DNA from 2 places in the Fictibacillus sp. 5RED26 genome. Region 2 is predicted to be linked to the other one. Evidence: a T-box and tRNA genes for the amino acid it is inferred to sense, from the RefSeq annotation. Region 2 holds a T-box; the other holds one or more tRNA genes.

Region 1 (16,352 bases), on a different contig from region 2:
CTTTGCATACAACCCCATGATCAGACATCCAACTACAGAAGTTAGGATCGTAGCGAGAACTACCCCCTCATATGGCATCCCAGCATCTGCTAATATTAGCGGATTAACGACAATAATATAAGCGATAGTGAAAAATGAGGTGATCCCTGCAAGCACTTCTTTCTTTAGTGAAACTTGATTTTGTTCCATTTGTTCCTTCCTTAAATCTTAAAAACATCCCTCTCCCACCCAGCAGTTTCCTGCCAGAGTTGATTATATAGCAAATGTAGAAATATGGCTAGAGAAAATCGTTTACAATCTTGTGTCCACACTATATAATTTGACTTAAGTAAAAAAGTTGCCTAAAGGAAACATTTACTTTTTCTAAAATATTCACTTTCCTTCTTTTTGTTTCATACAATTGTGAAGGGATTATTTTTTAATTTAAAGTTGCACTTGGGCAAAAAAAGTTACTCGACGAAAAAGGAGGTCTTTTTCCATGATACAGGCATTACAAATCGATCATTTATATGTCTCATACTTAGGAAACCAAGTAGTTAAGGATATATCATTCTCAGTGAATCAAGGGAGTTTAGTGGGAATCATCGGACCGAACGGTGCTGGTAAATCAACTATGATGAAAGCCGCTTTAAACTTAATACCAAAAGATAAAGGTGATGTTTCTATATTTGGAGAGTCGCTTAAAAAATGGAGAAAAAAAATCGCATATGTTCCACAGCGTTCAGATATCGATTGGGATTTTCCAATCACAGTATTTGACGTAGTCCTGCTTGGAACGTATCCAAAACTAGGATTATTCAAGCGTCCTTCAAAAAGTGATAGAGAGTGGGCTTATGAATGTTTGAAGACGGTAGGTATGGAAACGTTCAGTAATCGGCAGATCGGTGAACTATCAGGTGGACAGCAACAAAGGGTATTCCTTGCAAGGGCGCTGGCTCAAAAAGCAGAGTTGTTCTTTCTTGATGAACCATTCGTTGGAATAGATGTTGCGAGTGAAGAAACGATTATTCATATTCTGAGAGATCTAAAAAAAGAGGGAAAAACCATTTTGGTCGTACATCATGATTTGAGTAAAGCTGAGTCCTATTTCGATCACTTACTGCTTTTGAATAAAAATATGATTCAATTTGGAGCATCTGAAGAAGTTCTTCGGCCAGAGGTGATCACAAAAGCTTACGCCAATCAGTTCTCATTTCTTCAGCCTAAAGGAGTGAATGTGACATCATGAGTATTTTTGAATTCTTTCAAGCGTTATTTCAATATGAATTTTTACAAAAAGCGTTATTTACCTCAGTAGTTGTAGGTATTATTTGTGGGATTGTTGGATGCTTCATTATTTTAAGAGGCATGGCCTTAATGGGGGATGCAATCTCACATGCCGTGTTACCTGGTGTTGCGATCAGTTACATGCTAGGAATCAACTTTTTCTTCGGTGCGGTTATAACGGGGGTTCTTACTGCGATCGGAATCGGATATGTGAGCCAGAATAGCAGAATCAAACATGATATGGCTATAGGGATCATGTTTACGAGTATGTTTGCTGTAGGAATCGTGATTATTACGATGATGAAAAGCTCTGCCGATCTGTATCACATTCTTTTCGGTAACGTTCTTGCTGTTCGAATGAGTGACATGTGGATCACTCTTGGAATTGGGGTACTAGTAATCGGTCTTGTCGTCTTGTTTTACAAAGAGCTCCTCGTTTCAACATTTGATCCAACAATGGCACAAAGCTATGGATTGCCAAACAAATGGATTCATTATTGTTTAATGGCAGTATTAACAATGGTCACGGTTGCATCTTTGCAAACGGTAGGGATTGTTTTAGTAGTTGCGATGCTGATAACACCAGCAGCAACGGCTTATCTCTTAACCAATCGATTATCTGTAATGATTTATCTGTCTGCATTAATAGGTGTTATTTCTTCGGTGTTTGGCTTATATTTCAGCTTTACGTATAACCTGGCATCAGGCGCAACGATCGTTTTAGTTTCAGCTTTTCTGTTTGCACTCGCGTTCTTCTTTTCCCCATCACAAGGAATCGTTTGGAAAGCGCACAAATCTAGAAAAAACAGACTAGAGCTGTTGGAGAAATAGGGAGGATGATTGCATGTTTAAAAGAATGACAAAGCTCTTTTTAGCAGGGGCATTATTAGCGGCTGCAGCAGGATGCAGTGCTGGTGAAAATGATTCAGAAAAGGTAAAAGTCGTAGCTACTTATTCTATCATCTATGACTTAGTTAAGAATGTAGGAGGAGACAAGGTAGAAGTTCATAGCTTAGCACCTATTGGTTCGAATCCACATGAGTATGATCCGCTTCCAGAAGATGTTTTAAAAACAACGGATGCAGATGCAGTATTCTACAATGGGCTTAATCTCGAAGAAGGAAATTCTTGGTTTGATAAACTAATGAAAACAGCTGATAAAGATGGCAAAGATGCACCAGTTTACCGTGTTAGTGAAGGGGTAGATGCGATTCATCTAGAATCTAAAGGTCTTGAAAAACAATATGATCCACATGCATGGATGAATATTGAGAATGGAATCAAGTATGTTGAAAACATTCGAGATGCATTGATGAAAGAAGATCCAGAAAACAAAGAGTACTATCAAAGTAACGCTGAAAAATATATTGGTGAACTAAAAGCTCTTCATGACAAAACCATTTCAGAATTAAACAAGATTCCTAAAGAGAAACGTGTACTTACTACGAGTGAAGGTGCATTCAAATATTTTGGAGAAGCCTACAATATGGAAACGGCTTATGTTTGGGAGATTAATTCTGAAAATCAAGGTTCACCACAGCAGATTAAGAGCTTGGTCGATTTTCTAAAAGAAAGAAACGTTCCAGCTCTGTTCGTTGAAACAAGTGTTGATGCAAGAAGTATGGAAACTGTATCAAAAGAAACAGGAATTCCTATTAAAGGAAAAGTGTTTACCGATTCTCTAGGTAAGCCTGGTAAAGATGGAGACACGTACAAAAAAATGATGGAATGGAATACAGAAACCATTATTGAGGGATTAAAATAAAACATTATGAAGAAGCTGAAAATGATTCAGCTTCTTTTTGTTTTTATTAAACAATGCTTTATAATACATAGAGTGAAGTTTGCAATAAAGGTGGAAAAAGGTATGAATATAAAAGCAGTCTGTTTTGATATGGATGGTGTGATTGTAGACACGATGCGTCACCATGTTGAAGCGTGGCGTCATGCATTCAATGAAAATGGCTATGATCATGAAGAGTTGGTCTTTTACTTAAGAGAAGGAATGCCAGGAAAAAATACCATTAAAGATGTTTTTGAACATTCTAATGTCGATGTTAACAAAGAGATGATTGAAGATATATATGTACAAAAAAGAGATTACTTTAAGAAACATGCTCAATATGATTTTATAGAAGAAACTGTATCTACGCTTAAAGCCTTAAGTAAGGAGCAGATTCCTATTGCTGTCGTTACAGGGAGTAGAAAAGAATTTGTTTTTGAAGTGTTAAGTAAACTTCCTGTGACTTTTGATATAATTGTTACTGGAGATGATGTAAAAGAAGGGAAACCATCTCCTGAACCTTATCTATTAGCTATGGAGCGATATTCATTCAAGCCATCAGAGTGGCTAGTTATCGAAAACGCACCACTTGGTATACAATCTGCCAAAGGGGCAGGAGCATATTGCTTAGCTATTGAAACGACTCTTGATGAAAAGTATCTAAAAGAAGCAGATCAAATCATCAGACCAAAAGATTTATTGCACAGTGTTAGGAACCTCATAAAAGGTATGGAATAAAACGTGTATAAGCATGCTCACAGAGCATGTTGTTTTACTTTGTACATATTTCGTGTATACTATGAGACAGTTTAAATCGTACTCATTACTACTTATTTTTCAATTTCTCACGGAGGTTACTCATGAATAACAATATAGAATCGATAGCCATTCGTGTAGATGATCTATCGTTTCATTATGGCGATAAAAATGTTCTCCAACATGTAACGATGGAGATAAAAAAAGGATCTTTTCTTGGACTAGTAGGTCCGAATGGTTCAGGTAAATCTACACTAATCAAATGTATATTAGGTCTTCAGAAGCCTCAAGAAGGAAACGTTTATCTATTTGGGGAAAAAGTAAATAAGTTTAATGACTGGGACAAAGTAGGGTATGTTTCACAAAAAGCGAATAGCTTCAATACAGCTTTTCCGGCAACAGCGTTTGAAGTTGTATCGATGGGGCTTTTCGGTAAAGTAGGATTGTTTAGATTCTTAAAAGCTTCAGATAAGAACAAGGTGTGGGAAGCGTTAAGATCAGTGAACATGGATCAGTATGCCCACCAGAACATAGGTGAGTTATCTGGAGGACAGCAACAGCGTATCTTTATCGCGCGAGCTTTAGTCAGTGACCCTGAACTATTGATATTAGATGAGCCTACCGTTGGAGTCGACACTGAATCATCAGATTCTTTTTATAAGATGCTGAAAGAACTGCACCGTGAGAATAACATGACTCTAGTTTTAGTAACTCATGATGTTGGTGTCATGACGAATTATGTTACGGATGTAGCTTGTTTGAATAAACAGATTCATTTTCATGGAAATACAAAAGAGTTTGAGGAAAGCTCTTCTGAAAATATGTCTGCTTTTTATGGTCATCATGTTCATGTGCTTCACCATGATCATGGTCACGAGTAAGGGGAGGAACACATGTTACCGTTCTTAAAATATGAATTTTTACAAAATGCCTTCTTAACAGGAATTATGGTTGGTTTGCTTGCTCCTGTATTAGGGGTTTTTATTGTGGTAAGACGGCAAGCGTTAATCGCAGATGCTTTGTCCCACATCACCTTAGCGGGTATTGCTGCCAATTTGCTGTTAGGAAAATGGTCTTCCTTTTTTGCTGCCGCTAATCCCATCTACATGGGGATGGCTTTCTCGGTAGGTGGAGCCATATTTATTGAACAACTTAGAAAAGTGTACAAGCATTATGAGGAGCTTGCTATACCTATTATCATGTCAGCTGGAATCGGTCTGAGTGTCATCTTTATCTCAATGGCAGATGGTTTTAACACAGATCTGTTCAACTACCTCTTCGGCAGTATTATTGCAGTTAAGCGATCAGATGTTTGGACGGTTTTTGCTATTCTTGTTGTTGTTCTTTTGTTCGTGTTTTTTATGTACAAAGAATTATTTGTCTTATCTTTCGATGAAGAGCAAGGAAAGCTATCTGGAATTCGAAGCAATTGGATCTTGGTTGCTTTTATGGCGATAACAGCTTTAGTCATTGCTGCATCTATGAAGATCGTAGGCATTCTATTAGTATCAGCACTTATGACATTACCCGTTGCTGCAAGCATACGGATCGCAAAAGGATTTAAACAGGCGATTTGGCTCTCCGTTCTTTTTGGTGAGATATCAGTAATCTCTGGCATGTTTCTGTCATACTACCTAGACCTTGCATCAGGCGGAACGATTGTTTTATGCTTGGTTGTCATTTTGTGCTTAAGTATTTTTTATAAAAAATTTACAGGTTCCAGAAAGGTGGGTCACTTGTGAAATTTGCGATGACGATTGAACAAGCAATGGAGCTTTTAAAGAAGAAAGGTTATAAGTATACGGAAAAAAGAAAAGATCTTCTTTCATTATTTGCTCGTGAAAAGAGATATCTTACAGCTAAGGAAGTCCAAGAAGCACTTAAGGACAAGTACCCTGGGCTTAGCTTTGATACGATCTATCGAAATTTAACCACCTTCGTCGAATTAGAATTACTTGAAGAAACAGAGTGGGAAGGTGAGAAGAAGTTTCGGTTTACGTGTTCACATAATGAACATCATCATCACTTAATCTGCCTTACATGTGGAAGTACGAAGTCTATTCATACGTGCCCGATGGAAGTGTTAGACAGTGAATTGAACGGTTTTGATGTCACGGGTCATAAGTTTGAGATCTATGGTTATTGTGAAACATGCAAAAGTTAAACTTTTTATATGTATTCAAGTATGTATCTCCTTTTATTTAGCCAAGCTAAGGTGAAAGGAGGTTTTTTTATGCCTGAAGTAAAATGTAATGTATCAAATTGTACGTATTGGGGGGAAGGTAACAATTGTGTAGCAGATGCCATTCTTGTTGAGATCGACAAGCATGCAAATATGTCTATTGACATGAGTGCAGACGGTAGCCTCCATGGTGATGCAGCTCATAAAGATGCTGCTCACGATACAGCTGAAACATGTTGTCATACGTTTAAAGCAAAACATTAAACAAAGAGGCCAAAAGCGGGCCTCTTTTTCAATGCCCATAAACTAACATCTATGAAAATGTTACTTTAAAGCCATAATAAGAACGCTCCTTAACACGATAAGAGGGGGAATCATCATGGCATACGAAAGAGATGAACGTACTATAAATAACGAAGCAGCATTTCGTGAAGAGATGGCTGCAGAGGCTGTACCGGTTCCTGTAAGAAGTGATATGACGTTACCTGAGAACGAGAGACCTCGTTATTCAGATCGAGACGATCACAGACATGAGCACGAAGATTCACGGGAAAGAGCTGGAGGTAAAGCGACTGGAATCATCGCAATCATCCTATCTGTTTTATCTTTGTTCATACTTCCTGTGTTGTTTGGGGCAGCGGGTATTATAGTCGGATTCATTGCCAGAAGACAAGGTGCACATTCGCTTGGTAATTGGGCGATCGGAATAGGAGTCGTATCAATTATCATTTCGTTGTTTTTTGCACCATTCTTTTAAAGGAAAAAGGAGCAAAGGAGAAGCTAACCGCTTCTTCTTTTTTATGGAATAAGGCGTTTTAAAAAAGTTTGAGTAGGCTTTGTAGCTTGAAGAAGTAATTGATTTCCGTTTCAGATGCTCGCTTTCCGCGGGGCAGGCGGTGAGCCACATTCGTTCGTTACACTTTTAAGTGAATCGTTTAGCCACGACAAGCAAAAGGTAAATAGACTTAGAAGGGGTACTTTGCTCTTCAAAGACCGTTTAACTTTTGACCTCGACGGGCTAGTCACTGCAACTAGACAGGAGGCTCACCGTTCGCCCCATAGAAAGCGTGCAACCTGGAGCGGAAATCAACTACTTTCAGGAAACACCAATGTATACGAAAACAGTATTTTGAAAAAGCAAAGATCGATTATAGCAATAGAAAAAAGCTCCCAAAGATGGGAGCTTTTTAAAATTTATACTTGCTGAGCTGCAGCTTCAGCTTTTAACTTCTCTTCATGTGCTTTTGCTAAAATGTCGACTTCTTTCTTAAGTTCATCTAATAACTGATCTTCTGGAATCTTCCTTATGATTTCTCCGTGGCGGAATAACAATCCTTCACCACGAGCTCCAGCAATTCCGATATCCGCTTCACGAGCCTCTCCAGGTCCGTTTACAGCACAACCGAGTACAGCAACTTTGATCGGTGCACGTACGTTCGAGATATATTCCTCAACTTCGTTAGCGATTGAGATAAGATCGATCTCGATACGGCCGCAAGTCGGACAAGAAATCAATGTGGCAGCATCGGAAAGCAGGCCGAAAGATTTCAATAGTTCGCGTGCAACCTTAACTTCTTCAACAGGGTCTGCGCTTAGCGAGATACGAACTGTGTTACCAATTCCTTTATGAAGGATCGCACCTAGTCCTGCAGCACTTTTTACAGTACCCGCAAAAAGTGTACCTGATTCTGTGATCCCAAGGTGTAAAGGATAATCAAAGGCTTTTGCAGCTTTTTCATAAGCTTCGATAGCCAGGTTAACATCAGATGCTTTCATGGAAACGATAATATCATGAAAATCAAGATCTTCTAGAATTTTAATGTGGTGCAGAGCACTCTCGACCATACCATCGGCAGTAGGATAACCGTACTTCTCAAGATATTTCTTCTCAAGTGAGCCCGCGTTAACGCCGATTCGAATCGGAATTCCTTTAGCTTTTGCAGCTTTTACTACAGCTTCAACCTTTTCGCGACGACCGATATTACCAGGATTGATTCTAATCTTGTCTGCTCCACCTTCGATGGCTTTCAGCGCAAGCTTATAATCAAAATGAATGTCTACAACTAGTGGAATATTAATTCTCTTCTTTATGTCTGCGATTGCTTCTGCCGCTCGCATATCAGGACATGCAACACGTACCACTTGGCAGCCCGCTTCTTCCAAACGTAAAATTTCAGCTACTGTAGCCTCAACATCATGTGTCTTTGTTGTTGTCATACTTTGTACAATAACCTGATCAGTACCACCTATTGTTAAGTTTCCTACTTTTACAGGTCTTGTTTTAGAACGGTGGGTGATTTCACTCATCGGTGAATCGCTCCTTTTTTCAAATTGACAGTATTATTCTGTCCTATCATCAGTTCATTTTAGCAGGGAACATTTTGTTTTGACAAGTAATGTTATCTCACTCACTTAGAATATAAAGGGAATTTGTAGGATTTACCTAATTGTATACTCTCTGGATTGACTCCAGGGTTTAATGATTTGAAATCTTTGATCATGGATACAATGGAATAATTTTTATTAGAATTAAGTTTCTCTACAACAGAAATTAACGTATCTCCAGGTGTTACTTCATACGTTTTGAAAGTTTGTTTGTTCTTATCTTGTTTCTTTTCTGTATGTATTTCTGCGTTGGCAGGACTAGACTGAGGGAGTGTCCCGATTTTTAAATCATAAGCTACCACATATAAAACAAGCATGATTACACAAACCCTTATGAATCGTTTCATAAAAATCCCTCTCCTTTCGCATATGTTACTATATGCTTGTCCATTTTCTTTATGACAAGTTTAAAGTGACTTCTTTCTTGAGCATGGTGTAAAATGGAAAGGCGGAAGGACAGAAAAATTTAATTTCTGCGTATCTTTGTAGTTGTACCGATTGGAGAGGTGAAAGTAATGAAAAAAGCGAAAATCCTTGCACTGCTATCTATAATGACTGCAGCGCTATTTATTGCTCCATTAACAATGTATGCTGATGCTGTACCTGGCGACATTATCGTTACGTTAGGTGAGAACTTAACAGAAGAACAAAAAAACGAACTTTTAAAAGAAATGGACGTTCCTGCTGATGTAGAATCTGTGGTTGTTACAAACGAAGAAGAGCATCAATACTTAGGTAACTATATTTCAAAAGCGCAAATTGGATCAAAAGCGATCTCGTCGACAAAGATTACAATTGGTGATAAAGACCAAGGGTTGTCGGTCAAGACAAATAATATCAATTGGGTAACAGAAGAAATGTATATGAACGCTTTAACCACTGCAGGTGTGACAGATGCGGAGATCTATGTAACAGCACCATTTAAAGTTTCAGGAACAGCTGCTTTAACAGGTATCATAAAAGCGTACGAGTCTACAGCGCAGATTGAGATTCCAGAAGCTCAAAAACAAGTTGCGAATGAAGAGATGGTAAAGACTGCAGAACTTGGTGAGAGAATTGGAACGAAAGAAGCCACTGAGCTGATGACACGTGTCAAAGAAGAAATTGCCAAAAATCCGGTACAATCAGAAGAAGATCTGCGTGCTTTGATTGAAAAAGTCGCGAAAGACATGGGGATTGAACTGACACAAGAAGAACTAAACGGGTTGCTTGCGTTGTTCAATAAGATGAAAGATCTAAATATAGATTGGGATCAAGTTCAAAATGGCTTAAAGGACATCAGTAATAATCTAGGGGATTTCTTAAAAGATGAGGAAACGCAGTCTTTCTTCCAAAAGATAATTGATTTCTTTATGGCTATCATTGATGCGATCAGATCACTGTTTAAATAGAACTTAAAAAAAAGCGGCGGAAAGCCGCTTTTTTATTTTTTTCTCGGAATCTTTGTTATAGAGAGAACACAAATGAGAAAAGCTAACACCCAAAACCACAAAAATGAATAGGGGATATGTACGTTTACAAAGAAAAGGACCGTTAGTAATACCGATGGAATGGTGATGGAGTAACAAGATAGTACCCAAAGATGTCTGTATGACTGTCTTCTCTTGAGGAGCTTTGCAACAGGAAGAATGAAAGCAGCTAGTATAGAAGCGCCAGAAAATAAGATTCCTGAAAAGAGAACATACATCACTATATATATGACAGCTACAATGATTGGGAAAACGCCATCCAATGTTGATGCGAAATTCTGCATTTGATCAGGATTCAAACCATAACTCTCAAAATTGTTCAAAGGATTATTTTTAGACATAAGACTCACTAAAAATAAGCTAAAAACAGGTATCATACATAACAGTGTCAACAATAAAACATACATGATGGTACTGCCGACCCCTAAGAAACGGAAGTTTGCGATAGATTTTAATGACCACAAACTTTTAACAAAGCGAATATGTAATTTCATGTGAGAAGCTCCTTTAATTGTTAGCATAATTAGTTTACATGAACCAAGAACTTTCGACAATATGCTTCAATTGTAAAGGTAATGTTACAAATGCTCTATTTTTATTTACACAAACAATACAAATAGAGATAATGGCGTAGGTTGATAAAAGATAGTTAATAAGGAGCTGTAAACATTGAATTATCAAGAAATGTTATTTCAATTTATCGGAGGACTGGGGATCTTCTTATTTGGTATTAAGTACATGGGAGATGGCCTTCAAAACTCTGCAGGAGACCGATTACGAGAAATACTTGATAAATTAACAACAAATCCTTTTATGGGAGTTTTAGCGGGGATATTCGTAACAGTATTAATTCAAAGTAGTTCGGGTACGACTGTTCTTACTGTAGGACTAGTGAATGCTGGTTTCTTAACATTACGCCAGGCTATTGGTGTCATCATGGGTGCCAATATCGGTACTACGATTACATCATTTATCATCGGTATCGATGTAGGAGAGTACGCACTGCCAATCATTGCAGTTGGTTCGATCTTAATATTCTTCTTTAAGAATCCTAAATACAATTATTTTGGACAGATCACATTCGGTTTTGGAGCACTATTCCTAGGTCTTGAACTAATGGGAGATGGTATGAAGCCACTACGCAGTCTTCAATCATTTCAAGATTTAACTGTTTCTATGAGTGATAATCCGATCCTTGGTGTAGTAATTGGGACGTTATTTACGGTAATCGTACAATCATCAAGTGCAACAATCGGGATTTTACAAGAACTTTACTCTCAAGATATGATTGATCTTAAAGCTGCACTGCCTGTGTTGTTCGGTGATAATGTCGGAACAACGATCACAGCTATACTTGCGGCGATCGGTACGACTGTTGCAGCAAGACGTGCTGCTCTGACACATGTTATCTTTAACTTACTTGGAACATTGATCTTCTTAATCTTACTTGTTCCATTCAGACACTATATTGAATTTCTATCAACAAAGTTAGATTTAGAGCCTGCTATGCAGATAGCTTTTGCGCATGGAACATTTAATGTGACGAATGTTCTTATCCAATTCTGGTTTATTGGAGCATTAGCTTACATCGTTACAAAGTTAATAAAAGGCGAAGATGTTCTCATTGAATACAAAGCAAAACATCTCGATGAAATCGTCTTAGAAACAGCGCCATCATTAGCGATTAGACAAGCGAAACAAGAGATCATTCGAATGGCTAACTATTCACAGAACGGATTAAAAGAAGCGATCACATATTTGAACGAAAAAGATAAGAAGAATGCAGACCTAGCCTTGCAATATGAAGAAGCGATTAACAACTTAGATCGCCAAATCACGGCATACTTGGTCAAATTGTCTGCTCATCCATTAACTCCACAAGAATCGAACGAACACTCGATGCTATTAGATACTTCTCGTGATATAGAGCGTATCGGAGATCATATGGAGAATATTATTGAGCTTGTGGACTATCAATTACGAAACAATGTACGTTTAACAGATACGGCCAAAAAGGACCTTGATGAAATGTTTACGTTAACAGTTTCTACTGTTGATAAAGCGGTTAAGGCACTTGAAGAAGGTAATGTTGAACTTGCTAAGGAAGTCTTAAGCTTAGAAGACAAAATCGATAAGATGGAGCGTACACTTCGTAAGCAACACATAATGCGTATGAATGAAGGCCAGTGTGATGGAAATGCTGGTATCGTCTTCGTTGATATCATCAGCAACCTTGAAAGAATAGGCGACCATGCTGTTAACATTGCAGAAGCAGTATTAGAGAAGTAAAATGAAACCAAGAGGCTTTTTAGCCTCTTGGTTTTTTAGTTAGTGTTTTTAGAATATAAAGGAGAAGTACATATGGATATTTTATATTGGATCATCATCGGTCTAGCTTTTGCCATTAGCTTTGTAGCGTTAATCTATCCCATCTTACCGGGTGTATTATTTCTTGCGGCAGGCTTTATCATCTATGGATTTGCGTTTTCGTTCGAACCTTTCACACCATTCTTCATCATTGTTCAAGTGTTATTGTTTATCAGTTTATTTGTCATTGACTATGTAGGAAATGCATACGCAGTGAAGAAAAAAGGCGGGTCAAAGGCAGCTCTATGGGGAAGTACGATCGGTTTGATCGCAGGACCATTTGTTATACCGGTCGCAGGGATCTTGATCGGGCCCTTTATAGGCGCAGTATTAGCAGAGCTTCTTTTTCAAAAGAAAGGACTTAAAGCCGCTGTATCAATAGGGATAGGGACTGTTCTTGCCTTTGTCGGTACCACACTTATAAAAGTGCTTACGCAAGCCATTATGATTGGTTATTTTTATTTCCAAGTCTTATAATACGCTCTTGCTAATTATGTACCACCATGCTATATTATTTTTGTTCTGAAAAAGCACAAGTGTTCGTTTAGATGAATTTTAAAAATGTTATTGACTTTAAATGAAACATCGTGCTATAGTAGTTCTTGTCCTTAACAAACGTTAAGACGTTATTCCACAGTAGCTCAGTGGTAGAGCTATCGGCTGTTAACCGATCGGTCGTAGGTTCGAGTCCTACCTGTGGAGCCATTTTGGCGGTGTAGCTCAGCTGGCTAGAGCGTACGGTTCATACCCGTGAGGTCGTGGGTTCGACTCCCTCCGCCGCTACCAAAATGTTTCTTTACTCACGATGGCGGTCGTGGCGAAGTGGTTAACGCATCGGATTGTGGTTCCGACATTCGGGGGTTCGATTCCCCTCGTCCGCCCCATAATATTTACATAAGTTTTTCCAATGGACCCTTAGCTCAGTTGGTCAGAGCGGTCGGCTCATAACCGATTGGTCGTAGGTTCGAGTCCTACAGGGTCCACCATAATCGAGGAGGTATACCCAAGTCCGGCTGAAGGGATCGGTCTTGAAAACCGACAGGGGTTTAACGACCCGCGGGGGTTCGAATCCCTCTACCTCCTCCATTACATATTGGCTCGATAGCTCAGTCGGTAGAGCAGAGGACTGAAAATCCTCGTGTCGGCGGTTCGATTCCGTCTCGAGCCACCATACATATAACATCAACCTTACGATAAGCGTGTCGTAAGGTTTTTTTATGTTTAAAAAGGGTACAGTGTTTAAGAATTGAAAGTTCATTCTAAATTTGATAAGGTAAACATGTTGAATACTTTCTAAACAAGAAAGTTGATTAACTGGTTTCACTTTTCAAGTAACTCTTGAAAATGAACATAAAAAATTTTACATATTATGAGGAGGAAATGAACATGGCTAAATTTGAACTGCCTGCATTACCTTATGAAACAAGTGCACTTGAACCGCATATTGACAAAGAAACAATGGAGATCCACCACGGTCGCCACCACAAAACATACGTTGATAACTTAAACGCTGCTCTTGAAGGACAAGCTGAATTCGAGAACAAAAGCTTAGAGGATCTTTTAACTAATTTAGATGCTCTTCCGCAAAGCATTCAAAACGCTGTTAGAAACAATGGCGGTGGACACGCGAACCACAGCTTATTCTGGGAAGTAATCGCACCAGGTGGAGCGAACACACCTTCAGGCGAACTTGCTGACAAGATCAACAACAAATTTGGAAGTCTTGATGCATTTAAAGAAGAGTTTGCAAACGCTGGGAAGACAAGATTCGGTTCTGGTTGGGCTTGGCTAGTAGTAAACAATGGAGAGCTTGAAGTAACAAGCACTCCAAACCAAGATACTCCTGTTATGGACGGGAAGACACCTATCCTTGGACTTGATGTGTGGGAGCACGCTTATTATTTAAAATATCAAAACAAGCGTCCTGATTACATTTCAGCGTTCTGGAACGTTGTAAACTGGGATGAAGTTGAAAAGCGTTACAACGAAGCAAAATAATTAAGTAACTAAGCCACTGGCATGCCAGTGGCTTTTTATTATGCCTTTATCGTGAATTTCATAATGATCAGATAATGATACTAGTAATTCATCTAGGGTGAAGTTGCCATCACCAAAGGGTACAGTGGACTGAACTACAAATACATTTTTGGATTGAAAGTACCAAAGTAGACGCTGATCTGTATTTTTATCCTTAGAACTCTGTAAGGTTTGAATCAAGAGTTGTTCATCAACAAGATCATATATCCAATACTCAAACAAATTCGTTCACTCCTTCTTTGCAAAAACTTGTTGTTTAAAAAATTTGTTGCTTTTGAATGTTTCTTTTTCACTTACTATGCGACCTATAGTCAACTGAGAGTGGAGATCAACTACTTTTAATGAGCACCAAAGTATATGAAAACAACTTTGCAATAAAATCCAATTTCTTTAAAAGTGAATAGCTCCTATCGTCTTGAAAGACACTAACGACGAAATGTAAGGGGGCGAAAACATGAGAATCAAAAAAATCATGGATACCGACCAATACCCTAGGGATTTGTTTTTACTGTTATTTGTAGGTGGATTGTTTACGTTAAGTACGGCTCTATCTAATACATTTGTTAACATATTTCTGTGGAAACAATCGGGAAAGATCACCGATATTGCCTGTTATAACCTTTCTATTGTTGTAATGCAGCCAATAGCGTTCTATTTTGCTGGTTGGTTTGCGAAAAAGATCGATCGCGTCATCGTATTAAGGATTGGAGTTTTCATCCTTGCTTTGTTTTATATAGGAGTCCTTTTGATGGGTTCGATGGCAAGTAACTACATCATTTTATTAGGAGCCATGTTAGGATTCGGGTTGGGATTTTACTGGCTCGCGTTTAATGTTCTGACTCTTGAGGTTACAGAACCCGAGACTCGAGACTTTTTTAATGGATATTTAGGTGTTCTAAATTCAATATCAGGAATGATCGGACCACTGAGTGCAGGTTATATCATTACTAGGATGGACAAACATCTGGGGTATGAAACCATATTCAGTATTTCGATGGTTTTATTTTTGATAGCAGTTGTCATCAGTTTTTTTTTAAAGAGGAGAACAGCAGACGGTCTGTACGGTATCAGAAAAGTTTTGCAAGAACGTAAGCACGATAAAGCTTGGTTGCAACTATTAAGAGCACACTTTTTTCAAGGATTTCGGGAAGGTACTTTTATTTTCTTAATCGTCATTTGGGTGTACACGGCTTCTAAAAGTGAATTTGCTCTTGGAACGTATGGTTTCATCCAATCTTTTGTTTCGTTTATCGGATATTATTGTGTATCCCATTACTTGAATCCCAAAAATCGTATGAAGGCGATATTTGGAGGAGGGCTGCTCTTATTCGTATCCCCATTCATGCTGCTACTTCCTATTTCATTTACACTTCTCATTATATATGGAGTATCAGTATCGATCGCTTATCCTTTGTTGTTAGTGCCTTATGTGTCATTAACTTATGATATTATTGGGAAATGCCGTGGTATACACGAAAAAAGGATTGAATATATCGTTGTTCGTGAGATGTATCTGAATGCAGGAAGAATCGTTTCTATTCTTACGTTTATCATCGTAGTACACCTTCTATCTGAAGAAAAAGGCATTCCATTATTACTTCCTATTCTAGGTGCTGGACACTTTATGATTTATTTTTGTTTAAGAAAAGTTTCGTTCCCCACATTTAACTCTTCAAAAACGATTGAGATCGCTGAGACTCAACAAGATGGTAACAACACAAATAAACAATGATTATCTTTTGACATAATTACCTTGGTAAGGATACTATTATTATGTAGATATAATTACCGGTTCACATTAGACACCTTTTTTAAGGTGTCTGTGCTGTTTTAAAGGGAGATTTACAATATTATGAAAACAAAAGATAAAAAGAAAAAAAATCATGTTCCGATTCGTATCAATGCCTTATTTATCTCTGTCTTTTTTCTCTTTTCTGTTCTAGTTCTCCGTCTTGGCTATGTACAGATTGTTAAAGGAGAGGAATATCAGCGTACAGCCTATTTAACAGAAAATGTTACAACGAAATTGGATGCTCCGCGTGGAAAGATGCTTGATGCTAATTACCGCGTAGTTGTTGATAATGAACCAGTTTTCTCTATTACATAT
Region 2 (16,352 bases):
CTTCCTTCTTTTGCTGATCTGAATTTTTCCAGATTACTTCAAAAAGAACACCAAGACCAGGAAGCATTTTTTCTTCTCCACTCTCGATAGCATCTACGATCGTATCTTGTAACTGCTCTTTATTATTGCCAGTGACATTATGCAATACAGCTTTTCTTAAGTCTAGATTCATGGATATGCACCTCTATTAATTTTTTCTTTTTTTATTGTGTACGATTTGAGCATGTTTTATGAGAAAAAAGTAAAATATTTATGATTTAAAGGAGAACACTTGAAAATGAAGCACATTGAATCAGAATCCAACGCTTCCTTGAAGCAATGGAAAAAACTTCATACCAAAAAAGAACGTGAAAAATCCGGGACCTTTTTACTTGAAGGTCCACATCTAATAGAAGAAGCAATCGCGTCTGGTGCAAAACTTCAACATGTGATCGTTGAAGAAAATTTTGAAATCAACGAGACGTGGTTAAAGGAAAAATTCAGCCTATGGTCTGTTCCGGCGAAATTAATGAAACAGCTTTCTGAAACGGAAAAACCTCAAGGGATCATTGCCGTTTGTGAAATGATGGATCAATCTGAAGAACTCATTAAAAACGGAGGACGCTACCTTTTAATCGACGGTGTTCAAGACCCTGGAAATCTTGGTACGATTATTCGAACAGCTGATAGCGCGGGCCTCGATGGTGTATTCTTAGGTGAAGGTACAGCGGATCTTTATAATGGTAAAACCGTTCGATCAACACAAGGATCGTTGTTTCATCTACCAACCGTGAAAGCAAACCTTCTGGAGATAATTGAGCAATGTAAGGAACATGATCTACCGGTATTATCTACTTCCCTTCAAAACGCTGTAGATATGCGAGAAATGGATGAAGTGGATGGCTTTGCCTTAATCATGGGCAATGAAGGCGCAGGTGTGCAGGAGATCCTTCAGCAGGAATCAACATTGAATGTGAAGATCCCGATCTTCGGCAGTGCTGAGTCTCTGAACGTTTCTGTAGCAACAGGTATCCTTTTGTATGAATTGCAGCGAAATCGCACGTAATTTGTGACATAGCGTTGCAATTATAGAATTTTTTCATATATAATGAAAAAGATGAATGGAATAGTGTCAAAAACGAAGATGGAGAAAAGTAGATAATGATTCCGCCAAAAAGGGAGGAAATGTCCTGGACTGTGAGCATTTCTTTGGTAGGTGTTATTGAATTCACTCCTGAGTTGTCACCTGAAACGTTAAGTAGGGCTGACCGGTGAAGAGCCGTTATTAAAATGAAGTGAACAGTGTATTTTTCATTGTTAAATTGGGTGGTACCGCGAACTCCTCGTCCCTTATTGGATGAGGAGTTTTTATATTTTTAAGGAGGGGTTGCACGGTGAAAGACCGTTTAGAAGCTCTAAAAGTAGAAGCGATCGGCCAGATCAAAGAAGCCCAGGATCTAAAAGATCTGCAAGCTGTTAAGGTAGCTTATTTAGGAAAGAAAGGACCCATTACTGAAGTATTAAAAGGGATGGGGAAATTGTCTGCTGAAGAAAGACCTGTTGTTGGTGCTTATGCTAACGAAGTTCGTGACAGCATCCAGCAGGAATTAGATAAAAAACAGGCAGAGCTTGAAAATGCAGCAATTGCTGAAAAGCTTTCAAAAGAAACGATTGATGTTTCATTACCAGGAAGACCTGTAAAGAAAGGAAATCCCCATCCTTTAACAGCTGTTGTTACGGAGATTGAAGATCTTTTCTTGAGCATGGGCTTTACAATCGCTGAAGGTCCTGAAGTAGAAACAGATTATTACAATTTTGAAGCGTTAAACTTGCCAAAAGGACACCCTGCGCGTGATATGCAGGACTCTTTCTTTATTACAGAAGATATCCTTCTTCGTACACAAACTTCACCTGTTCAAGCACGTACGATGGAAAAACATGAAGGAGAAGGCCCTGTGAAAATCATTTCTCCTGGTAAGGTTTACAGAAGAGATAATGATGATGCTACACACTCGCATCAGTTCATGCAGATCGAAGGGCTAGTTGTTGACCAAAATGTTCGTTTAAGTGACTTAAAAGGTGTGCTTGAAACGTTCGCTAAAAAAATGTTTGGTGAAGATCGTAAAATTCGTCTTCGTCCAAGTTTCTTCCCTTTTACAGAACCATCTGTCGAAATGGATATCTCTTGCTTTAAGTGCAGTGGAAAAGGCTGTTCGATCTGTAAACAAACAGGTTGGATTGAGATATTAGGAGCAGGAATGGTTCATCCGAACGTGCTTGAGATGGCAGGGTTCGATTCAAAGAAATACACAGGTTTTGCATTTGGTATGGGACCTGAGCGTATCGCGATGCTCAAATATGGAATTGATGATATTCGTCATTTCTATGCGAACGATATCCGGTTTTTAAAACAATTCAAAAATGCATAACTTGAGGAGGGGAATTATATGCTAATCTCTTATAACTGGCTAAAAGAATATGTAAACGTAGAAATCTCACCGTCTGAACTCGCAGATAAGATAACAAAAAGCGGTATTGAAGTTGAGATGGTCGAGTCACTAAATAAAGGAATCAGTGGAGTAGTTGTTGGATATGTTGAAGAATGCATCCAGCACCCTAACGCTGACAAGCTGAGAGTTTGTAAAGTAGATGTGGGTCAAGGAGAAGTCTCACAGATCGTTTGCGGTGCACCAAACGTAGCTCAAGGGCAAAAGGTTGCTGTTGCTGTACCTGGTGCCGTGCTTCCGGGTAACTTTAAAATAAAAAAAGCAAAACTTCGCGGTGAAGAATCTCACGGAATGATTTGTTCACTTACAGAGTTAGGTGTAGATACAAAATTAGTACCAAAAGAATATTCAACAGGAATCTTTGTGATGCCATCTGATGCAGAGCCAGGAAGCGATGCTTTAGAATACTTAAATCTCAATGACCATGTGTTGGAACTTGGACTGACACCAAACCGTGCTGACTGTCTGAACGTGATCGGTGTAGCGAATGAAGTAGCTGCGATTTTAGAACAAGAAGTGAAACTTCCAAACACATCGATCACTACGACAGAAGAAAAAGCAGAGGATTTTATTTCTGTTCATATCGAGTCGCTTGAAGACAATCCATATTACGGAGCGATGATCATCCGTGATGTTAAAATTGGTCCTTCTCCGCTTTGGATGCAGAATCGACTGATGGCATCTGGCATTCGTCCGATCAATAACATTGTTGATATCACAAACTACGTACTTCTTGAGTATGGTCAGCCACTACACGCATTTGACTATAACCGATTAGGTTCAAAAGAGATTGTGATCCGTCGTGCAGCAGAAGGTGAACACATTCAAACGCTTGACGATCAAGATCGTAAGCTTAAAGAATCTCATCTAGTAATCACAAATGGTAAAGATCCAATTGCAGTAGCAGGTGTTATGGGCGGGGCTACGAGTGAAGTTCAATCTGACACAACAAACGTACTTTTAGAAGCAGCTTATTTCACTTCAGGTCGTGTAAGAGCAGCTTCTAAAGACCTTGGTTTACGCAGTGAAGCAAGTTCGAGATATGAAAAAGGCATCGATCGTAACCGAGTATACGCTGCAGCAATGAGAGCGGCTAGCCTTATGGCAGATCTTGCTGGTGGTCAAGTTGCTGAAGGAATCGTTGAAGCAGGTAAGCGTGAAGTCAACTCTTACAGCGTGAAGATGGATGTTTCTAGAATGAATAATCTTTTAGGGACAGAGATCACATCAGAACAGACAGCATCGATCTTTAATCGTTTAGGTTTTGCATATAAAGAGTCGGACGGACAGTTCGAAGTAAACGTTCCTTCACGAAGACCAGACATAACGATTGAAGCGGACTTAATTGAGGAAGTAGGACGTATCTACGGATATGATCGCATCCCAACTACGTATCTTTTATCAGAAGCGCGTCCTGGTGGACTAACGAAGAATCAGGCACAACGCCGTAATATCAGAACGTATCTAGAAGGAGCTGGACTATATCAAGCTGTAACTTACGCATTGACTACTCCGGCAAAGTCTACTCATTTTTCGTTTAGTGATGAGAAGGTATATCCGATCTCTGTTGCACATCCGATGAGTGAAGAACGCAGTACGTTAAGAATGAGCTTATTGCCACAGCTTCTTGAAGTGCTTCAATACAACAGAAATCGCTCGATGGAAGATCTCGCTATTTATGAGATGGGATCTGTCTTCATCAATCGCCAAGAGGTATTGACGGATCTTCCAGAAGAGTATGTATTCGTTTCAGGCGCTGTTACAGGTGTATTTAACGAGCATCTATGGCAAGGAGAGAGAAAGACTGTTGATTTTTATGTGTTAAAAGGAATTCTAGAAGGTCTCATGGGTGAATTGAACCTATCTGAACGAATCACGTATGAAGCTGGAGAAATAGAAAACATGCATCCAGGAAGAACGGCGATCGTGAAACTCGATGGTATTTCTGTAGGGTTTGTAGGTCAACTTCACCCAGCTCTTCAAAAAGAGTTGGATGTAAAAGATACGTACGTGTTCGAGTTGAACGCAACAAGTCTTTTAGACAAAGAAACAGATCAGATGGTTTATCAAACATTGCCGCGTTATCCATCTATTACACGAGATATCGCTCTTGTTGTAGATCAACAACTTCCAGCAGGAGACTTGACAACTGTGATTCAAGCTGCAGGTGGAGAGCTGTTAAAAGAAGTGAATCTTTTTGATCTGTATGAAGGAGAAAAGATGGAAGAAGGCAAGAAATCACTTGCATTCTCACTGAAATATTTTGATCCAGAACGAACGTTAACAGATGAAGAAGTAGTAACGGCGCATAACCGCGTATTAAAGAGCTTAGAAGAACGCTTCGGCGCTCAGCTAAGAAAATAATTGTTGAAAAAGCTGGTTCATCGAGAGATGGCCAGTTTTTTTGTCTTTATTATTAGGCTGTTTTTGCATATTTTGCTGTTCTTGAAAATGGTGTCAATGCGAACTGGACACTTTTATGTGAAAAGGGATCATTTTTATGTGATGGACTTCATTTTTTATGTGATGAACCGCATTTTTTATGTGATTATAACTTTTTAGTAACCAATAGCGGATGCTCGTTCTGCGAAAAAGAGGATGATTCCTTATGAATTCATCCTCTCCGCTCCTTAAATCTTCTTTTTACGTAATAAATTTAGCGCTTTTTGAGTATTTGCAAAATGCTTCTTTGTTGCGGTATCAAATACAGTCTCTCCATATTTTTCTACCAGCTCAGCCGCCTTCACATCCACGTGAGGACCTGCCCCTTTTGGAATAACGGTATTAAATCGGTGCCCTAACTTATCCATTTCCTTTAAAAAGCTATATCTGGCCAAGATTGAAGCAGCAGCAACAGAAAGATGAATCGATTCGCCTTTTGTGGCAAAATAAAGACCTTCTTTTAAGAGATTCTTCTCTCTTGTTAAGTAGTTAAAGTAAACACCAGGTTCACAAAACTGATCGACTAATATACCTTCGATCTCTTCACCTTCAATTTTTGCTTTTACATTTTGCAGAGCTCGGTTATGAAGGATAGCCTTAATCTTACCTTGAGTCATACCTTTTTGCTGAAGTTCGTTATACTTTTCATTATTCAGTACGAGAAGTGAGTATGGAACGGTATGAATCAGTTCCTTTGCAATCTGAATGATCTGTTTGTCATTTAAGTGCTTAGAATCTTTCACCCCGAGTTCTTTTACAAGTTCTAGATTTTCCCGAGAAACATAAGCCGCAGCGACAGTCATCGGACCAAAATAATCTCCTGTTCCAACTTCGTCACTTCCGATCATCGACAATTCTGCAGCGTTCTGTGGTGGGGCATACTGATGAGGCGGTTTAACTGTTTTGGTTTTCTCTTTTGGAATAGCAACTTCACCCGAATATTTTTGAGAAGCAGCTTCTGCTCCCTTTCCTTGGAACAGGACTTTGCCTGATTGGTAAGCTGTAACTGTGCAATCGGAGAGTTTTGCAGAAAAAACAGCTCCGGGTGGCGTTTTAGGTGATAGAACGGAAGTGAGTTCTTTTTTCATCTTAAGTATTTCTGCATTTGTCATTTTTTTAACAACGTGAGACATAATAGTGATCCTCCTAAAAATGAAGAGATTTCCAAATATATCAAAAAAACGCTACAATAGAACAGAAATATTTTCAACTATGAACGATATTTGATAAGATAAAGATTAGAGTATTCATTAAATGAATGATCCTTTGTATGTTAAGGAGGTTATTTTGTGGCGGAAGAGAAAAAGAAAAACCGTACGACGGTCGAAATCTATGGACAACGATATGTAATTGCAGGGACCGAATCCTCCAGCCACATTCATTTAGTAGCTGATAAAGTAGACTTGAAAATGAGAGAGATTCAATCTCATAACCGGTTTCTCGACACGAAACAACTAGCTGTACTTACAGCAGTAAATACAATGAACGAATATTTAAAGATTAAAGAAGAGCTGAAAAAATTGCAACAGCGAATTGGAAAAGAGGAAAGTTAGTATGTTGGATTTAATTTTAATTATCGTATTAGCAGGTGGATTTTTAATCGGTTTAAAAAGAGGCTTCATCATGCAGCTTGTTCATTTGATCGGATTCATAGCAGCGTATATCGTTGCTTATCTTTATTATGATGAACTTGCGCCAAAGCTAGAGTTGTGGATTCCATACCCTTCTTCAAATGATAGTTCTGTTTCCTTTTTAATGAACAGCATATCACTTGAACAAGCTTATTATAATGCAATAGCCTTTGCGATTCTGTTCTTCGCAACCAAGATTATCCTACAGATTTTAGGGTCTATGCTCGATTTTCTTGCAAACTTACCGATCCTTCACACGTTCAACAGATGGCTCGGTGGTTTATTAGGTTTTGTAGAAGTCTATTTGATCGTGTTTATTTTATTGTATATCGCAACATTAGTTCCAATTGAGGCATTTCAAGCTCATTATGAAAATTCATGGATCGCACAGGGAATGGTCAAAAACACCCCCGTATTTTCTGAGTCCTTAAAGGAAATGTGGATGAAACATATGGCATAACTTCTCCCAAAGCGGAGAAGTTTTTTTCTTTGCAGTTTATACTCAGTTGTTCTTGAAAGTTGTTGTTTTCCGCTTCAGGTTGCATGCTTTCCGCGGGGCAGGCGGTGAGCCACATTCGTACGCTTCCCGTATAAGTGTCTCACCTGCCCGCCTGTCCCGCAGGAGTCAGCAACCTTACGCTACAATCAACTTTGGTCGATGAAGCAAGAGTGTAAAGTGCTATAGGGATAATAACACAAATTATTAAAGCCATTATCATACTAGCATGACAATGAAATAGAGGTGAGCTCATTATGGTAAATAAAAAAGAGGTAGTACGTGCACTTGAACAGATTGCTTTGTACCTTGAGATCTTAGGAGAGAACTCGTTTAAAGTTTCTGCATATCGTAAAGCAGCGAACGCTCTTGAGAGTGATGAGCGAACGATGGAAGAGATCGGGGATGTCTCAAAACTAAAAGGAATAGGCAAAGGTACAGCTGCTGTAATTATTGAAATGATTGATAAGGGTGAGTCGGATCTTTTAGGTGAACTACAGGAAAAAGTTCCGTCTGAATTGATTACACTGCTGCAAGTTCCAAATCTCGGAGGTAAGAAAATCGCTAAACTTTATTCCGAGTTAGGTGTAACGAATATTGAATCTCTAAAAGATGCATGTGAAAATGGTAAAGTAAGAGAATTGGCAGGGTTCGGCGCTAAAACGGAAGAGAAGATCTTAGCATCCTTAAAAGATCTTGGGAAAAGACCAGAGAGGCTTCCTATTGCCTATATGCTGCCAATCGCAGAGAAAATAGAATCTCAGTTAAAAAGAATGAAAAGTATTGAGAAATACTCTAGAGCAGGAAGTCTAAGACGATACCGTGAAACGATCAAAGACTTGGATTTTATTATTTCAAGTGAACATCCGAATGAAGTAAAAGAGCAACTATTGAAACTTGATGGGGTTATCGATGTGATTGCGAGCGGAGATACGAAGGTTTCCCTCGTACTAGATGAAAAGCTTTCTGTATCCGTAGATTTTCGTATTGTCCAACCCTCTCAGTTTGCTACTACACTGCATCATTTTACAGGCTCGATGGAGCATAACGTTAAAATGCGTCAGCTCGCAAAAGCAAGAGGCGAAAAGATCAGTGAATATGGTGTAGAAAATGTAGAGACAGGTGAAATTCTTACGTTTGAAACGGAACAGGATTTCTATGCTCATTTCTCGTTAAGTTGGATTCCGCCTGAAGCGAGAGAGACTGGTGAAGAAATAGAGTTATTTAAGGATGGTCATGACCTTATTCAGTTATCTGATATAAAAGGCGATCTTCATCTGCATTCTACTTGGAGCGATGGGGCGTTCTCGATCGAAGAAATGGCTGAAGAAGCACGAAGTAAAGGCTATGAATATATGGCGATTACGGATCATTCTCAATATTTAAGAGTAGCGAACGGTCTAACTCCAGAGAGAGTACGTATGCAACGGCAAGAGATTAATAAGTTAAATAAAAAGTATACAGATTTTAAGATACTCGCTGGAATCGAGATGGATATTCTCCCAGATGGTACACTTGATTATAATGATGAATTGTTAGAGGAAATGGATTTTGTTATTGCAAGCATCCATTCTGCGTTTTCTCAAGATCAAAGCAAAATCATGGATCGTTTAAAGACAGCGTTAACACATAAGAAAGTTGATCTGATCGCCCACCCAACAGGGCGTTTGATCGGACGCAGAGAAGGTTATGACGTGGATGTTGAAACACTGCTGCAGCTTGCTTATGAAACAGGTACCGCTGTTGAGTTGAATGCGAATCCGAATCGTCTTGATCTTGCTCCACACTGGTTAAGGAAAGCTCAGGATCTTGGGGTTAAGATAGCGATTAATACAGATGCACATTATAAAGACACGATGAAACATATGGAGATTGGAGCAGCGGTTGCCCGAAAAGGTTACATTCAAAAAAGCAATGTGTTAAACACAATGACTTTAAAAGAACTCAAAACCTATTTAAACCGTAGAAAGCTCTAGATCCTATGATCAGGGGGAAGAATATATGCAAGAAAAAATGCTACGTGTTTTAGAACTAAGAAAAGTGATAGACCGTCTAAAAAAGCATGCAAGCTGCTCACTTGGACTAAATAAAATAGATTCTTTAATGCCGTTTACAGCTCTTGAAGAAGTAAACGAAGCTCAAGATGCTACAGATGAAGGGGTAAAAGTTCTCCGATTAAAAGGACAAGTTCCATTCGGCGGGATCTTTGATGTTTCATCAAATGTTAAGCGATCAAAGATTGGCAGTCTCCTAAACGAAGAAGATTTAATGGACATCGCTTCAACTCTTTATGGTGGTAGACGCTTTAAGCGGTTTATCGAAGGCTTGGTTGAGGATGGAATTGAACTGCGTATTCTTAAGAATGCAGCAGAAAACATCATTCCTCTTCATGAGCTAGAACAAGAAATTAAAAGCTGTATCGATGACAACGGACATATGATGGATAGCGCTAGCCCTGAACTTCGTGCGATTCGTCAGCAGTTGCGTACGTATGAAACACGCGTAAGAGAAAAACTGGAATCAATCGTTAGATCATCCAGTTATCAAAAAATGTTGTCTGACTCGATTATCACGATTCGTAACGACCGATTCGTTATTCCTGTTAAACAAGAGTACAGAGGTAATTTTGGCGGAATGGTCCATGATCAATCAGCGAGTGGAGCAACTTTGTTCATTGAACCTCAATCTGTTATGACAGTTAACAATCAAGTGAAAGAAGCTAAAGCGAAAGAGGCTCGTGAGATCGAGAAGATATTAAGAGAACTAACTGCTGGAGTAGCAGAACATGCTGATGATATTCTGTTGAACGTAGATATTTTAGCAGAGATGGATTTTATTCTAGCAAAAGCTAGGTTTGCCAATGAGCTAAAATGTACGCGTCCGATTATGAATGACAAAGGATTTATATCACTGAATAGCGGCAGGCATCCTCTGCTCGATCAAGAAACGGTTGTTCCAACGAGTGTGATGTTAGGTGGTGAGTATCAATCACTCGTTATAACAGGTCCGAATACAGGTGGTAAAACAGTTACCCTAAAAACGATCGGACTGCTTACTCTTATGGCACAATGTGGCCTGCAGATACCTGCTGGAGAAGAATCAGAAATGGCTGTCTTTAAGAATATCTATGCTGACATTGGTGATGAACAGTCTATTGAACAATCATTGAGTACATTCTCTTCACATATGGTTAACATCGTAGACATCTTAAACAAGATCGATTTCGAATCACTCGTTCTCTTTGATGAACTAGGAGCAGGAACTGATCCTCAAGAAGGGGCTGCCCTTGCTATTTCGATTCTAGACTTCGTTTTTGCGCGGGGAGCACGTGTCGTAGCTACAACCCATTATAGTGAGTTAAAAGCATATGCATACAACCGACCTGGTGTTATGAACGCATCTGTAGAATTTGATGTGCAGACGTTAAGACCTACATATCGATTATTAGTGGGAGTGCCAGGCCGAAGCAATGCGTTTGAGATCTCTAAAAGACTCGGACTCCGTCAAGATATCATTGATTCAGCTCGTTCTCAGATCAGTGAAGATGAGAACAAGATTGATAATATGATAAAGTCTCTAGAAGATAATCGTAAAAACGCAGAAAAAGAGATGGAAGAAGCAGAGAACCAAAGAAAAGAAGCAGAGTCTATTAAGGGTGATCTAGAAAGAGAACTCGAACTGTTTCAGAATGAAAAAGATCGATTGTATGAAAAAGCGAAGCAGGAAGCGGAACAAGCAATTGAAAAAGCACGTGAAACGGCAGAAGAGATCATCCATGAGATTCGTGAACTTCAAAAATCTGGAGGACAGATTAAAGAACATAAACTGATCGAAGCAAAAAAGAGATTAGAAGAAGCTGTTCCGAAATCAAAAGCAAAAAACAAGAAGCAAAAAGCAGTATCTACAAAGGAAGAGTATGTTCCAGGTGACGAGGTAAGAGTACTTACTGTAGGTCAAAAAGGACATATTGTTGAAAAAGTAAGCAACAACGAATACCAAGTTCAGATTGGAATTCTAAAGATGAATGTATCTGAAAAAGATTTAGAGTGGGTAAAACAAAGTAAACCGAAACCTGAACCGCGTTCATTCGTAAAAGTATCTGGAAACTCTGATTCTTCTCGTCCTGAACTTGACCTAAGAGGAAAAAGGTATGAAGATGCGATGCTAGAGGTGGATCGATATCTAGATGAAGCACTTCTAGCTGGTTTTAACCAAGTATATATCATACATGGTAAAGGGACAGGTGCACTTAGAAAAGGTGTTCAAGAGCTGTTGAAAACGCATCGTAATGTTAAATCCACTCGTATGGGTGCAGCTGGTGAAGGCGGAGGCGGAGTAACAGTCGCTGTATTGAAATAGTATAGTGAATTAAACCAAGCCGTTTACAAAGGGGTATTGTTGAATGGATTTTATGAGTAACGCTTTTATTAGAACAGCAGCAAACTATAGCGTTGTCGTGCTATGTTTAGTCGTTTTTTTGGCTGTGTTTGAACTGGTTACGCGTTATAAAAACTGGGTCGAGATCAAGAAAGGAAACTTTTCCGTTGCTATGGCAACAGGGGGCAAGATTTTCGGTATCGCGAACATCTTTCGTTACTCGATCGCTCAAAATGATTCCATACTTATGATGATAATGTGGAGTGCCTATGGGTTCATTCTGCTCTTGATCGGTTATTTTATTTTTGAATTCTTAACCCCAAAGTTTCAGATCGATAAAGAGATTGAGAACGATAACCGAGCAGTTGGTTTCATATCAATGATCATCTCAATTGGTTTATCATTTGTAATCGGTGAAGGAATCGAATAGCTGAAGGGAAAAGATATGGAAACGTTATTTAAAGTGTTGTTTGTGTTAAGCGGAGTATTCATTGCGGCAGGACTTATCTACTTATTCTTCTTTGCGTAAGTCTCAAAACCAGTTCTCGATTCGGAGAACTGGTTTTTTGTTTTCCTTAAGACTGTTCTGTAATTGTTATTAATCTTTAATGATTGTTTTACTTAGTATTACTTAAAAGATGTTACTTTTATTGTTTCTGATTTCTTCTGTGCAGGTTGATTGGAGCGCAAGGTTGCCGACTCCTGCGGGACAGGTGGGCAGGTGAGACACTTATACGTGAAACGTACGAATGTGGCTCACCGCCTGCCCCGCGGAAAGCGAGCAACCTGGAGCGGAAATCAATTACAATCGAGAGCATCATTGAATATGCTCAAAAACTATTTTTAGAACCGTATTATTGAATTATTTATAATTTTTAAAAAAGTATATAAAATTGTATACGTTTTCAATATAATAGGAATAAAGATATAGAAATTTTGAAGGAAGGCGTGAATTAAAGGAGGAGATGCAAGTGGAAAGACGGTGGCTCAACAGTTACCCTAGTGAGATTCCGGGACATCTTGATTACGACAGCAAACCTTTATTCGCGTATTTAGAATCAGCAGCAGAAGAAAAAACAGATAAAACTGCTGTACACTTTTTAGGAAAGACATTAACATTCGGTGAGCTTCATGAATGCAGTTTACGCTTTGCGCATGCTCTAACAACGCTTGGTGTAAAAAAAGGTGATCGTGTTGCCATCATGCTGCCTAACTGCCCGCAGGCAGTCATCGCCTATTATGGCACCCTTTTTATAGGGGGAATTGTTGTGCAGACGAATCCTCTTTACACAGAGAGGGAGCTACGCCATCAATTATCGGACAGCGGGGCAAAAGTCATTGTAGGATTAGATCTTTTGTTTGGCAGGATTTCAGCCGTTCGTGGGGATACGAACATTGAACACATTATCATGACATCTGTGAAGGATTATCTGCCTTTCCCTAAAAATTTGATCTATCCATTTATTCAAAAGAGGCAGAATCCAACAGTAGTCGTTGATATTACGTACAATCATGAAGTTCATTCGTTTCGAGATCTGCAGAAACGCTCTCAACCAGTAAAGCCACAAGTAGAGGTTGATCCTGATGAGGATCTCGCACTGCTGCAATATACTGGAGGTACTACAGGGCCAGCAAAAGGTGTGATGCTGACTCACAAAAATCTAGTCACGAATGCGTTGCAGTGCAATACATGGATGTATAAAAATAGGGAAGGTAAAGAAAAGATACTCGGCGCTCTGCCTTTCTTCCATGTTTACGGGATGACCTGTGTTATGAATCTTGGCATCATCACGAGAGCAGAGATGATCATTCTGCCGAGGTTTGATCCAGTGCAAGTTTTGAAGACGATTCATAAGGAACGACCAACACTATTTCCTGGCGCTCCGACTATGTACATCGCACTTCTGAACCATCCAGATCTGAAGAAATACGATCTTTCCTCCATACAAGCATGTATAAGCGGATCGGCTGCTCTTCCGCTTGAAGTGCAACAAAAATTCCAGGAAGTCATCTCAGGTTCATTAGTTGAAGGGTATGGACTTACGGAGGCTTCACCCGTTACACATGCGAACCTCATTTATGGCGATCAGGTAAGAGGGAGTATAGGATTGCCTTGGCCGAACACAGAAGCAGCAATCATCTCAGCTGAAACAGGCGAATGGGCGGAGCCGGGTGAGATTGGAGAGTTAGCTGTAAGAGGACCTCAAGTAATGAAAGGGTACTGGAACCAACCTGAAGAAACCGCATCTGTATTCAGAGAAGATTGGTTGATTACGGGAGATATGGGTTATATGGATGAAAAAGGTTACTTTTATATCGTGGATCGGAAAAAAGACTTGATCATCGCAGGAGGATTTAATATTTATCCTCGTGAAGTAGAAGAAGTTTTATATGAACACGAAAAAGTAAAAGAAGCTGTAGTAGTCGGTGTGCCTGATGCATACAGAGGAGAAACAGTTAAAGCTTTTGTTGTGTTAAAGGAAGGAGCAGAATGTACGGAAGAAGAGTTAAATAAATTCTGCCGAGAACATCTTGCATCCTTTAAAGTGCCTAGGCTCTATGAGTTTAGACAAGAGCTGCCAAAGACGATGGTTGGTAAGATCTTAAGAAGAGTTCTTTTGGAAGAAGAACGTGAAAAAGCAAAGCAAAGTTCGTGAAAGCTGCCATCTGGCGGCTTTTTCTATGCAAAAGTGTCACCAAACAAGGAATGAAATACGTAAGATTTAAGTTAGACTTGTAAAATGTATATAAAAAATGACATAATGAAATTGACAGAAAAGAAAGATTTGTTTTACAATTATGAATGAACAATCATTCATTTTTGAAAAGATGATTGTGTAATACAAAAAGAGGCGATAGAAATGAAGCGTAAAGGTCCAAAATACGAAAAAATCATTGATGCAGCTGTAAATGTGATCGCAGAACACGGCTATCATCAATCCCAAGTTTCAAAGATAGCGAAAGAAGCAGGTGTCGCTGACGGCACCATCTATCTATATTTTAAAAATAAAGAAGATCTGCTTGTTTCTGTTTTTAATGAGAAGATGGGGACCTTTATCGAAAAAACAGAAAACGAGCTGAAAAGTAATGATTCAGCGATTGAGAAGCTTAGAATTCTTGTTGAGATGCATTTTAAGCAATTGACTGCTGATTTTGAACTATCAATCGTAACACAGCTAGAACTAAGGCAGACAAACAGGCAGCTTCGTGCGAAGATCGGAGAAGTATTAAAGAGGTACTTAGATTTAATCGACTCGATCTTGAAGGATGGTATGCAGGAAGGCGTTTTTGTTAAAAACATGGATTACAGATTGGCTCGTCAGATGATCTTCGGAACAATTGACGAAACAGCAACAAACTGGGTAATGAACGATCATCGATATGATCTTCCTGCTCTTGCTGGCCCGGTTCATCAGATGCTTGTAAACGGTCTTTCCGTTCGCTCTGTACATCCAGATGATTGATATTCAAAAAAGGAGGGAATGCAAAGTTGGAATTCTTACAAATTGAAAAACAAAATAAAGTGGCAACGATCAAACTTAATCGTGCGCCAGCTAATGCTTTATCAACAGGAGTTATTGAAGAAATCGATAAAGCTTTAGATCAGATCGAAAATGATAACTCTGTTAAAGCAGTTGTTATTTTAGGAGAAGGACGCTTCTTTTCCGCTGGAGCAGACATCAAAGAGTTTACAGAAGTTCCTGATGAAAAAGGTTTTGCGGAGCTTGGGAAAAAAGGACAAGATGTTTTTAGCCGAATCGAACAATTTTCAAAACCAGTAATTGCAGCGATTCATGGAGCTGCGCTTGGTGGTGGACTAGAACTTGCGATGAGCTGCCACGTAAGGCTTGTGGCTGAAGATGCGAAACTTGGTCTTCCTGAGCTAACACTAGGGCTAGTTCCGGGATTTGCTGGAACTCAAAGACTGCCACAGCTTGTAGGTGTACCTAAAGCTTGCGAGATGCTTCTTTCAAGTAAGCCGATCTCCGGAGTAGATGCTGTCACATTTGGTTTAGCAAACAGTTCTTATCCTACAGAAGAGCTTTTTGAAAAGGCTTACAAAATGGCTGAAGAATTTTCTATGAAGAGTGCTGTTTCTATTAAGTACACTTTAGAGTTGTTGCATTATGCGAGACATGGACTCTATGAAAAAGGTGCAGAGAAAGAAAGAGAACTGTTTGGGAAAGCTTTTAAAAGCTTTGACGGACAAGAAGGAATCTCGGCATTTATTGAAAAAAGAAAGCCTGAATTTCAGGACCGATAACTAGGAGGGTAACCATGAACATTTATGTAATTTTAAAACGTACTTTTGATACAGAGGAAAAAATTTCTGTTTCAAACAACAAGATTTCTGAAGACAGTGCAGAATTCATTATTAATCCATATGACGAATATGCGATTGAAGAAGCGATTACATTAAAAGATGCTCACGGCGGTACGGTTACGGTTGTAACGGTTGGAGACGAAGATTCTGAAAAAGAGCTTCGTACTGCACTAGCTATGGGAGCAGATCAAGCGGTTCTTATTTCGAACGAAGACTTGGACAGCCAAGATCAATTCACGACTTCGTCGGTTTTGGCAGCTTACTTTAAAGATAAAGAATACGACATTATTCTAGGCGGAAACGTTGCGATTGATAACGGGACTGGTCAAGTTGGACCGCGTCTTGCAGAATTATTAGATATTCCACACGTAACAACCATCACAAAGATTGAAGTGAACGGTTCGACTGTAAACATCGAACGCGATGTTGAAGGAGATCTTGAGAAGATTGAGACATCTCTTCCATTATTGGTGACTGCACAACAAGGATTGAATGAGCCACGATATCCTTCGTTACCAGGGATCATGAAAGCAAAGAAGAAGCCTCTTGAAACGTTGGAGTTAGATGATCTTGATATTGATGAAGACGACGTAGAA

What was found. The T-box of region 2 lies ahead of pheS (phenylalanine--tRNA ligase subunit alpha). A T-box ahead of a tRNA ligase gene usually reads a tRNA of that ligase, here a tRNA-Phe.
Region 1: it has a tRNA-Phe gene. The T-box ahead of pheS (phenylalanine--tRNA ligase subunit alpha) is inferred to sense a tRNA for this amino acid. The anticodon was not compared.

The regions. Positions count from the first base shown of each region.
Region 1 is NZ_JACZDU010000007.1:1,796-18,147, reverse strand. It holds gene IHV10_RS19015 (NCS2 family permease) at 1-189, opposite strand, end outside; gene IHV10_RS19010 (metal ABC transporter ATP-binding protein) at 479-1,228, shown strand; gene IHV10_RS19005 (metal ABC transporter permease) at 1,225-2,097, shown strand; gene IHV10_RS19000 (metal ABC transporter substrate-binding protein) at 2,111-3,031, shown strand; gene IHV10_RS18995 (HAD family hydrolase) at 3,134-3,787, shown strand; gene IHV10_RS18990 (metal ABC transporter ATP-binding protein) at 3,910-4,686, shown strand; gene IHV10_RS18985 (metal ABC transporter permease) at 4,699-5,547, shown strand; gene IHV10_RS18980 (Fur family transcriptional regulator) at 5,556-5,969, shown strand; gene IHV10_RS18975 (DUF1540 domain-containing protein) at 6,039-6,251, shown strand; gene IHV10_RS18970 (DUF4190 domain-containing protein) at 6,367-6,744, shown strand; gene ispG (flavodoxin-dependent (E)-4-hydroxy-3-methylbut-2-enyl-diphosphate synthase) at 7,182-8,294, opposite strand; gene IHV10_RS18960 (LysM peptidoglycan-binding domain-containing protein) at 8,396-8,719, opposite strand; gene IHV10_RS18955 (DUF1002 domain-containing protein) at 8,888-9,763, shown strand; gene IHV10_RS18950 (DUF1189 family protein) at 9,796-10,335, opposite strand; gene IHV10_RS18945 (Na/Pi cotransporter family protein) at 10,526-12,130, shown strand; gene IHV10_RS18940 (DUF456 domain-containing protein) at 12,203-12,685, shown strand; tRNA gene IHV10_RS18935 (tRNA-Asn) at 12,839-12,913, shown strand; tRNA gene IHV10_RS18930 (tRNA-Met) at 12,918-12,994, shown strand; tRNA gene IHV10_RS18925 (tRNA-His) at 13,017-13,092, shown strand; tRNA gene IHV10_RS18920 (tRNA-Ile) at 13,118-13,194, shown strand; tRNA gene IHV10_RS18915 (tRNA-Ser) at 13,202-13,294, shown strand; tRNA gene IHV10_RS18910 (tRNA-Phe) at 13,304-13,379, shown strand; gene IHV10_RS18905 (superoxide dismutase) at 13,595-14,206, shown strand; gene IHV10_RS18900 (hypothetical protein) at 14,207-14,467, opposite strand; gene IHV10_RS18895 (MFS transporter) at 14,700-15,977, shown strand; partial or broken gene IHV10_RS18890 (penicillin-binding transpeptidase domain-containing protein) at 16,098-16,352, shown strand, end outside.
Region 2 is NZ_JACZDU010000004.1:110,851-127,202, reverse strand. It holds gene sspI (small acid-soluble spore protein SspI) at 1-172, opposite strand, end outside; gene IHV10_RS15490 (TrmH family RNA methyltransferase) at 278-1,045, shown strand; T-box leader at 1,112-1,333, shown strand; gene pheS (phenylalanine--tRNA ligase subunit alpha) at 1,374-2,408, shown strand; gene pheT (phenylalanine--tRNA ligase subunit beta) at 2,427-4,850, shown strand; gene rnhC (ribonuclease HIII) at 5,117-6,061, opposite strand; gene zapA (cell division protein ZapA) at 6,218-6,481, shown strand; gene IHV10_RS15465 (CvpA family protein) at 6,483-7,019, shown strand; gene polX (DNA polymerase/3'-5' exonuclease PolX) at 7,310-9,031, shown strand; gene IHV10_RS15455 (endonuclease MutS2) at 9,057-11,414, shown strand; gene IHV10_RS15450 (DUF350 domain-containing protein) at 11,458-11,862, shown strand; gene IHV10_RS15445 (long-chain-fatty-acid--CoA ligase) at 12,398-14,089, shown strand; gene IHV10_RS15440 (TetR/AcrR family transcriptional regulator) at 14,294-14,896, shown strand; gene IHV10_RS15435 (enoyl-CoA hydratase) at 14,923-15,696, shown strand; gene IHV10_RS15430 (electron transfer flavoprotein subunit beta/FixA family protein) at 15,711-16,352, shown strand, end outside.